DNA from 4 places in the Desulfuribacillus alkaliarsenatis genome. Region 1 is predicted to be linked to each of the others. Evidence: riboswitches for the same ligand, from Rfam matches in the RefSeq annotation. Region 1 holds a riboswitch; each other region holds the start of a gene.

What was found. Region 1 has a riboswitch for cyclic di-GMP ahead of BHF68_RS01185 (GspE/PulE family protein). Riboswitches for the same ligand answer to the same signal wherever they lie in the genome.
Region 2: it holds a riboswitch for cyclic di-GMP, as region 1 does, so the genes downstream of both, BHF68_RS10945 (DUF192 domain-containing protein) here and BHF68_RS01185 (GspE/PulE family protein) in region 1, are expected to answer to the same signal.
Region 3: it holds a riboswitch for cyclic di-GMP, as region 1 does, so the genes downstream of both, BHF68_RS03985 (phosphate ABC transporter substrate-binding protein) here and BHF68_RS01185 (GspE/PulE family protein) in region 1, are expected to answer to the same signal.
Region 4: it holds a riboswitch for cyclic di-GMP, as region 1 does, so the genes downstream of both, BHF68_RS10145 (response regulator) here and BHF68_RS01185 (GspE/PulE family protein) in region 1, are expected to answer to the same signal.

What each region holds. Positions count from the first base shown of each region.
Region 1 covers NZ_MIJE01000001.1:245,183-247,388, forward strand. Annotated here, with positions in the region: gene BHF68_RS01180 (VanW family protein) at 1-776, shown strand, start outside; cyclic di-GMP riboswitch class II at 871-954, shown strand; gene BHF68_RS01185 (GspE/PulE family protein) at 1,054-2,206, shown strand, end outside.
Region 2 covers NZ_MIJE01000032.1:39,052-41,257, reverse strand. Annotated here, with positions in the region: gene BHF68_RS10955 (ferredoxin) at 1-141, shown strand, start outside; gene BHF68_RS10950 (hydrolase) at 226-765, shown strand; cyclic di-GMP riboswitch class I at 1,114-1,202, shown strand; gene BHF68_RS10945 (DUF192 domain-containing protein) at 1,288-1,638, shown strand; gene BHF68_RS10940 (Flp family type IVb pilin) at 1,657-1,839, shown strand; gene BHF68_RS10935 (A24 family peptidase) at 1,930-2,206, shown strand, end outside.
Region 3 covers NZ_MIJE01000002.1:70,989-73,194, forward strand. Annotated here, with positions in the region: gene BHF68_RS03980 (methyl-accepting chemotaxis protein) at 1-129, opposite strand, end outside; gene BHF68_RS03985 (phosphate ABC transporter substrate-binding protein) at 140-982, opposite strand; cyclic di-GMP riboswitch class I at 1,155-1,244, opposite strand; gene BHF68_RS03990 (sensor domain-containing protein) at 1,401-2,206, opposite strand, start outside.
Region 4 covers NZ_MIJE01000031.1:85,937-88,142, forward strand. Annotated here, with positions in the region: gene BHF68_RS10140 (amphi-Trp domain-containing protein) at 73-348, opposite strand; gene BHF68_RS10145 (response regulator) at 485-850, opposite strand; cyclic di-GMP riboswitch class II at 895-980, opposite strand; gene BHF68_RS10150 (methyl-accepting chemotaxis protein) at 1,043-2,206, opposite strand, start outside.

The DNA.
Region 1 (2,206 bases):
TGATGCCTAGGGTGTCAGCAAGGGAGTTGCATGACGTTAATCGCCATTTTGCTACCTATACGACAGTAATTGATACGACAGATAGGAACCAGCTTCATAACATGATGCGTTCAGTCGAGCGTATAGAACATTTTGTAATCTCACCACAGGCGGCCTTTTCTTTTAATGAGCTAGCTAGTCCATATACTGCTAACAATGGATACACGATTGCACCAGGAGTGGAAAATGATTCAAGCTCAGAGGGCTACGGTGGTGGTGTGTCACAGGTTGCTACTACCCTCTATGTTGCTGCGCTTAAGGCAGGACTAGACATTATGGAGCATCATAATAACAGTCGTCCAGTTCCATATGCGCCACTAGGGTATGATGCGTCCGTAGTTAAGAAATCAGAAGATTTAAAACTGACAAACTCTAAAAGAAGAAACATGTATGTCAGTTTGAAAATTCTCGATAATAAGGTTGAAGTTCAGGTGTTCGGCAATCAGACAGATTATATCAACTACTCATTAGAAACGAGAAACAAACGAACTATTCAGCCTGAAGTTGAGTATTACTTAAATACAGCATTAAGTCCTTTGAGTGAGCATGTAGTCGGAGCTGGGGAAGTGGGATATACAATCGATTTGTATAGGGTATGGGATTCTAACAACCAGCCACAACAAGAGCTGATTACTAGTAATTCCTACGATTCAGTTCCTAGAATTATAGAAATTGGAGAACGACATAGAAATGCAAATAACATAAATGGTGGAAAAGGTACGACAAGCAATAGGTAGTACAAAAGGACCGAACTCTACAAAAGTTTGGAAGCCTTAATACCTAATTTTTTATAATAATTTAAAGGAATTATCACTTTTTTGTAGAATACATATAAATATGGGAGTTATGACATCTAACCTCTATTATGGTCACTTGGGTTAGAAGGAGCTAGTAGTGAAACCGACCCACATGATTTTTGTCATGGGGTCTTTTTTATATATAATTATTGAATGACAATAAAGCAGATAACGGTTTATAATTAGCATAGATAATTAATATTTGCGGAGGTACAACATGGCTAAACCTGGGAAAAAACGTCTAGGAGATTTACTTGTAGAATCTAATCTAATAACGGAATCACAGCTTCAGGAAGCCTTGAGAGTTCAAAAGGAAATGGGAGTACGCTTAGGGGAGGCGCTAATTCAGCTTGGTTTTATTACCCAGCAGAGTATAAACGAAGTGCTAGAGTTTCAGTTGGGTATTCCACAGATTGCCCTGCACAAGCTACGATTAGACCCGAAAATTGTTAAGCTAATTGATGGAGATTTAGCAAGAAGGCATAAAATTATTCCAATTGAAAAGCGCGATAATACTTTACGTTTAGCAATGGCAGATCCATTAAACTTAGTAGCCTTTGATGATGTGAAAATGGCTACGGGCTATGAGGTGGAGCCTGTGATTGCTACTGAGCATGAGCTCGATAGAGTAATTTCTAGATACTTTGGTCTGACAGATTCAGTACGTCAAGCCTTTGGTGGACAGCTTAAAGAAATGCAGAAGCAAGATGATAGCATCACTGATACGATTAACCTTGATGAGCTAGCAAACGCTACAGATGAAGCACCGATTACTAAGGCAGTAAATGCTATTATCCAACAATCGATTAAAGAAAAGGCTTCAGATATTCACATAGAGCCTGCAGAAAGACTACTACGTGTACGTTATAGGATTGATGGTATCCTCCAAGATATGATGGAATTACCCAAGCAAACACATCCATCGCTGGTATCTAGGATTAAGATTATGGCAGATATGGATATCTCCGAGAAGCGTGTACCCCAGGATGGACGTATACAAATTAAGTCAGGTAACAACAACGTTGACCTACGTATTTCAACACTACCAACAATTTTTGGAGAAAAGGTAGTTATACGTTTATTAGATAAGACTAATGTGTTGTTTTCTGTATATGAACTAGGCATGAATCAGCAGGTGGAAGAACGATTTAGAGAAACGTTAAAGCAAACCTATGGCGTAATATTAATAACAGGTCCAACTGGTAGTGGTAAAACAACCACACTGTACGCAGCCTTGAATGAAATTAATGACAATCAAAAAAATATCGTAACGGTCGAAGACCCAGTCGAGTATGTACTTGATCGTATTAACCAAATTCAAGTTAATACGAAGGTTGGTATGACCTTTGCCAATGGTCTGCGCTCAATCC
Region 2 (2,206 bases), on a different contig from region 1:
ATAGACATATGTTCTGAGGTATTTGATTGGAACGACGATGGTAAAGCAGAAGCTAAAACTGACTCAGTATCTTCTGAATTGGAAGATAGTGTTAGAGAAGCATCAGAGTCCTGTCCAACAGATGCAATACCTATAAGCTAAAAGAGATCTTATGATCTCTTTTTTTGTGTTAATAAATAATGTAAAATAATAAAAAACAACCTATATATTGGAGGAGAATAAGTTATGCTAGATAAAGATAATACTGTTTTAGTAGTAGTTGATGTACAGGGTAAGCTAGCACAATCAATGTTTGACAAGGAAAACCTATTTATTAACTTACAAAAGCTTATCAAAGGTGCACAGATTTTGGAAATACCAATCATAGTAGTAGAACAATATCCAGAAGGGTTAGGCGCTACGGTTGATGAAGTTAAAGGATTATTTGCAGATTGGCAGCCTATAGAAAAACATTGCTACAGCTGTTGCGAGAACGAAGATTTTATTAATAGGCTATTAGCAGTTAATAAGAATCAAGTGTTATTGGCTGGTATAGAGACACACATTTGTATATATCAAACGGCAGTTGACTTATTAAGTAAAAACTTTGATGTTGAAGTTGTTATCGATGCTGTATCTTCAAGAACTGAAGCCAATAAAAATGCTGGTATTGAAAAAATCGTTTCACTAGGAGCAAGCTTTACCACTGTTGAAATGGCATTGTTCGAACTTTTAAAAGTGTCTAAAGGAGATAAGTTTAAAGAACTGCTAAAGGTTATTAAGTAATAACAAGGAGCATTTGCGACTAAATTCCTAGCTAATAATTAATGCGGGACCTTTAGGGTAGGTAGTTTACTGGGTACATAGAACTATGGAATCTTTTTGGAACAATTACAAAAACAGAAATATATGGAATATAACACTCTATTGATACCATATTACTACGACTATAGAATTGCGCGTTCAAAAAGCATAGTTCTATAGTCTTTTTATATGGCTTTTATAACTTGTCTTTATTGTGACAATAGCAGTTATTTATCAAGTATTAAAATGAAAACAAAGGTGGATGGTATATCTAAATAGCGCTTCGTATAATAAGAGTATAAAAAGGTTCGGACGATAAACATCGCTGAATCTCGATAAAGGCAAAGCTGATGAAAATCAGTGACGCAAAGCTACAGGGGCTACAATGCATACGTGCATTATGCCAGCCAGCTACCGAAAGATTAGGGTGTTTTTTTCAATTGCAGTATCCCTACTTTCGGAAGAAGGCAGGGATCATTTTATTTTTCAGAAGGAGGAGGGATATTGGCGTTAGTCAATCAAACCACAGGTGTCACGATAGCCGATGATGTACAGATGGCAACAAGCTTCTGGTCAAGGTTAAAGGGTTTAATGTTTACAGCTAGACTTCAAGAAGGTAATGCTTTATATCTTTCCCCCTGCCGATCGATACATACCTTCTTCATGAGATATCCAATAGATGTAGTTTATCTGGATGAAAAACAACAGGTAATAGCTGTACAGCATGAATTAAAACCTAACACAATTGGAAGTATTCACAAGCATACTAGAGACATCATAGAGCTTCCAGTAGGAGTCATTAACAAGAAAAAAGTTGATATTGGTCAGATATTAAAATTACAAACTAAAAAATAAAAATTGGAGGTTGTTAATATGTTAAACAAATTTAAAGGATTATTAATTGAAGAAGAAGGTCAAGGGATGACGGAGTATGGTTTAGTTCTAGGTTTAATCGCAGTAGCAGTAGTAGGAGCATTGGCATTATTAAGAGAGCAAATCATTGAAATGTATGATGGAGTAGTTAATATTGTTACCAACCGTGAAAATACTCCTTAATAAATGTAAATTAGAAATTTAACTTTTAGAAATGGCCTTACGTACGTTTGCGTAAGGCCATTTCTAAAAAAGAGAGTGAGGTATCTGACAATGTGGTTAAATGCAGTACTTATAATTACATTAGTAATTTGTGTAGTGACAGATATTCGTAGTCGCAAAATATATAATAAAGTTCTCCTTCCAGCACTGATTATTACACTTATTATCCACATTGTTATGACAGGCTGGGAAGGATTAACTTTTGCACTAATGGGCTTATTTACAGGACTACTAATACTTATAATACCATATATGATGGGCGGCATAGGTGCAGGTGATGTCAAATTACTAGCACTTATTGGAGCCATAAAAGGAGTATCATTTGTAA
Region 3 (2,206 bases), on a different contig from region 1:
ATGCTCTAATTCTAACAACGACGACATCGTACTGTTTTGATGAACAAAGCTCCCAATCAGCGCGATTACAGTGAATATCCCAAGAACTGCAAAGGGAATAATGATTTTTCTACCAATAGATATTTTCATGATGCCCTCCTTAATTCACTGGAATGAATGAGTGTTTTTCAATAATTTCCTGCCCTTGGTCACTAAGTAATAGCTCTAATAGTGATTGGACCTTGGCTTCATTATCTGCACGATAAACCACATTCAATTCCCTTAAGATAGGATAACTTCCATTTACGATATTATCAGTCGTAGCTTCTACGCCTTCTAAGCGTAATATCTTGATTGGCATACCGCGTTCTTGCAACTCTACAGCAGTCCCTAAAGATAAGTAACCTATAGCATTTGGAATTCCTCCTACTATAGTCGCAACCTCAAGGTTAGCCCCTACTTCTATGGCACTTTCTAAAATTTTAGGCGTTTCTTGTTGCTCCCTGTATGGGCTTTTTATTCCTGCAAAATCTTCGAACAGATCAAGTGTAGCTCTACCTATCTCCTTAGATACTAATACAATAGGTGTATTAGTCCAACCAAAACGCTCCCAGGTTACGTTTTCTTGACTATACATTTCCTTTAATTGAGCTTGTGAAATTTCATTAATTGGATTCCTTTCGTTAACAACGAAGACAATTGTATCTAATCCAACTAATAAATCTTCTACTTGCAGCTTCTCACTATCACTTATTGACCTTGAAGCCATTCCTATATCCGATGCTCCAGAGATAGTATTATTAATCCCTGTTCCACTTCCACCAGCAGCAATCTCAAATTCCACACCATGTATTTCTTTGTGTAGCTCCAATATTTCTGCAACAAACGGAAACATCGTACTTGCTCCAGAAACTCTAATTTGTTCATCAGCTTGTCCATACACCGGATATACAACTGCTAGAACCATAAAACTTGCTATAATTACAAACGTAGTCCTTTTCATTACACTCCTCCTCATCTCCAACTATTTCATTAACACATACTTCTATTTGGAAATATTAGATCATTACGCACTTATTATTTGGCTTATTTTGTCAAACAAAGTAAACTTATTACCAATATCCAGAAAAACAGAATAGGGCAGCTATAAATAGCTACCCCCATTTCTTAGAATGTTAGGCAACTTGGCTATCATATCTATATTACATAGACTTAGACCCATAGCTTTGCGTCCTGACCTTTCAGTCAGTTTGCTATTTTCTGAACATTTTATATTATTGTGCTTAGCGACAAATACGACCAATTACCTACGTTTAATTTCCCAACTAGTATACTACATCACCTATCTATTAACTTCAATATATTTTTGCAATAAATTTCTACATTTTTCTGCTTTTTAACAATTTTCCTTCTATTGCTAACTATTTTAGTGACATTAGCAATGAATTTAACTTCCCCTCTGGAACGGGCTTACTAAATAAATATCCTTGAAATGCATCACAGCGATAATTACGAAGTAATTCAAACTGATCTAAAGTCTCTACACCTTCAGCAATCACCGTAAGGTTTAAGCTATGGGCAAGATTTATCACAGATTTAACAATAGCATCATCCTTTTGGTCAAAGGTGACCCTATTTACGAATGATTTATCTATCTTTAGCTTGTTAATCGGAAGGCTTCTAAAATTGTTCAAAGAAGAGTAACCAGTACCAAAATCATCAATCGAAATCGTTACACCTATTCTCCTGAGAACATGCAACGTCTCAGCCACCCACTCTACATCATTCATGGCCAAGCTCTCTGTAACCTCTAAATCCAAATAGCGCGGCTCTAAATTAGCCTCCTGTAATGCCTGTTCTACCGTCTCTATAAAGCCTTGATGCGTAAATTGTTTTACAGATATATTAACCGCCATATTAGTCGCTGGAAAGTTTGTCTCTAATAACTTTTTCATTGTCTTGCACGCTGTCTTTAGCACCCACTCACCAATCTGCACAATTAAACCTGTCTCTTCAGCTAATGGTATAAAATCCGCAGGGGACACAAACTTTAACCTTGGATGATTCCACCTAACCAACGCTTCTAATCCGATTATATTTTTAGTTTTTATATCTATTTGAGGCTGATAATATAAAACTAGCTGTTCCTTCTCTAGCGCTTGTCTTAACTCATTTTCTAATAGCAGCAGCTCTTCGGCACGTTCATTCATTGAAGTTTGGTAAAAAA
Region 4 (2,206 bases), on a different contig from region 1:
AACGTTTACTGTCACTACTGAAAAAAGTCTTTTTCATTAAACTTATTAACGAAAAAGACTGATTAATTCAATCTATCTTATTGTAAATGATTTATCTTCTTGGCCAGGCTTCCATTCAATTTCTATTTCAAACTTGTGCCGTTCACCTTTGCTTTCATACTTAAGCTCTAGCTTTGTGTTGCCTTCAGGTCTGATATCAAACTGCTCGCCTGCTTGTTCAATTTGAAATGAACCTTGTGTGTCAAGCTTGTCAGCAACAACTCTGAGGAAATCCGCAATTTCATTGACTGTTCTACGTTCTTCACTCTTAAAGTGCACAACCGTTCTTGGCTTCTGGTCCATAACCATAGCAAACACTCCTTTTAAAATAGTAATTTCAAGCTTTTTATTATATGCTTTTGTTACTCTTTTAGTACTTATATTCTACCATCTCAACACTGTCATTGTCCAAGCTTTTACCCAACTTCACACAATGAAAGCGTTATTATTTTAAGATTTTGTTAACACGTGAAAGCAATACATCAGAAGTAAATGGTTTACTTATAAAGTCATTCACTTTATAGCGTACCGCAAGCTCTACTACGTCCTTCGAAGGCTTCCCTGTAATTAAAAGAACAGGGATTTTTTCCGTAATTGGGTTGAAGCGAATGTTCTCCAATGCTGTCAGCCCGCTCATACCAGGCATATGTAAGTCTGTAATAATCAGAGCATACTCATTGAAGTCCTTTGTCACATTAAAAAACACCTCAGCGTCGTTAAATTCTTCCACTTGATATTGCTCTTGCTCTAGAATCTGCCTTGCATAAACACGAAATGTTTTACTGTCATCAATTAATGCAATTTTTCTCACGAAACCTATCCCCTATCCATTCTATATGCACACAAAAAACCGACCATAAGTATGGTCGGTTGCGCTACTCGCTCATAATCATCTAAAGCGCCCAAATAATAGATGACTCTTCTTTGCTTCCAATACAGTATATAGTTTTTTCTCTAGTCAAGTTTTATTAAATTATACTATATGAAATACAAATTTTGCAATTTATAATTTAAAACTTTTGCTCAGTTCTTGTAAGTCTTCTGCCATATCGTTCAACTGCTCTGCTGCGTTTACAACCGTTTTCATAATAACCAACTGCTCTTCAGCCATTTTTGTAATGTCTTGAGTTCTATCAGTTGTAGCACTTGATGTACTAGCCAGTTCTTGTACTGAAGCAGTTACTTCTTCCGAGCTAGCAGACATTTGTTCCGCGATAGCAGATAAGTCCTCAACCTGGGAAGCAACACCTTCTACAGAGGTTACAATCTCCGAGAATATATTAGTTACTTCTTCAAAAACTTTTATTCCTTTCTCAACTTCTTGCTTACTGCCCTCCATAGAAGCGGAAGCCTGTATTGTTTTGTTCTGAATTTGTTGTATTATTTGATATATCTTACCAGTAGATTTCGATGTTTGATCAGCTAACTTACGTATTTCATCAGCTACCACAGCAAAACCCTTGCCTGCTTCTCCTGCCCTAGCGGCTTCAATAGCAGCGTTCAGTGCTAAAAGATTAGTCTGCTCAGAAATCTCTGATATGATATTGGCTATCCCGCCAATCTCCTCTGAGTCTGTTTTCAATTCGTTGATAATATGCGATGTTTCCGTTACACCATCTCTAATCATTGATATACTTTCAATACTGCTTTTCATCGAACTATTTCCTTCTTGCGCCTTAATACGCATCTCGTTAGATGATTCTGCAACTAGCGTTGATGTTTCAGCCACCCTACCTATCCCTACAGCCATTTCTTCCATAGCAACAGATGTCTCTTTAGCGCTAGTTAACTGCGTTTCAGCGCTACGAGCCACATCATGAATCGCATCTGATGTCATATCGGAGGCTTTAATTGATTGTTGTGAATTCACCTTCAATACATTTGCAGCTTCTCGCAAATCATTGTTCTTTGTTTGTAAGGATTTTACCAGTTCACGAATTTTTTCACTCATAGTGTTAAATGCATCACCTAATGTGTTTAACTCATAACTTGAATTGATATTAACTGGCTCAAATCGCAAATCACTGTTCGACATTTTCTGTGACACTTCTGTAAGTGTCTTTATAGGAGCTAATTGTTTCTTAATACTAATTGTTAAAATAATAACAGTAAGAATGATAATAAGACTGGAAATAGCTAAATTAATGTACAAGTCTCTGCTCATTTC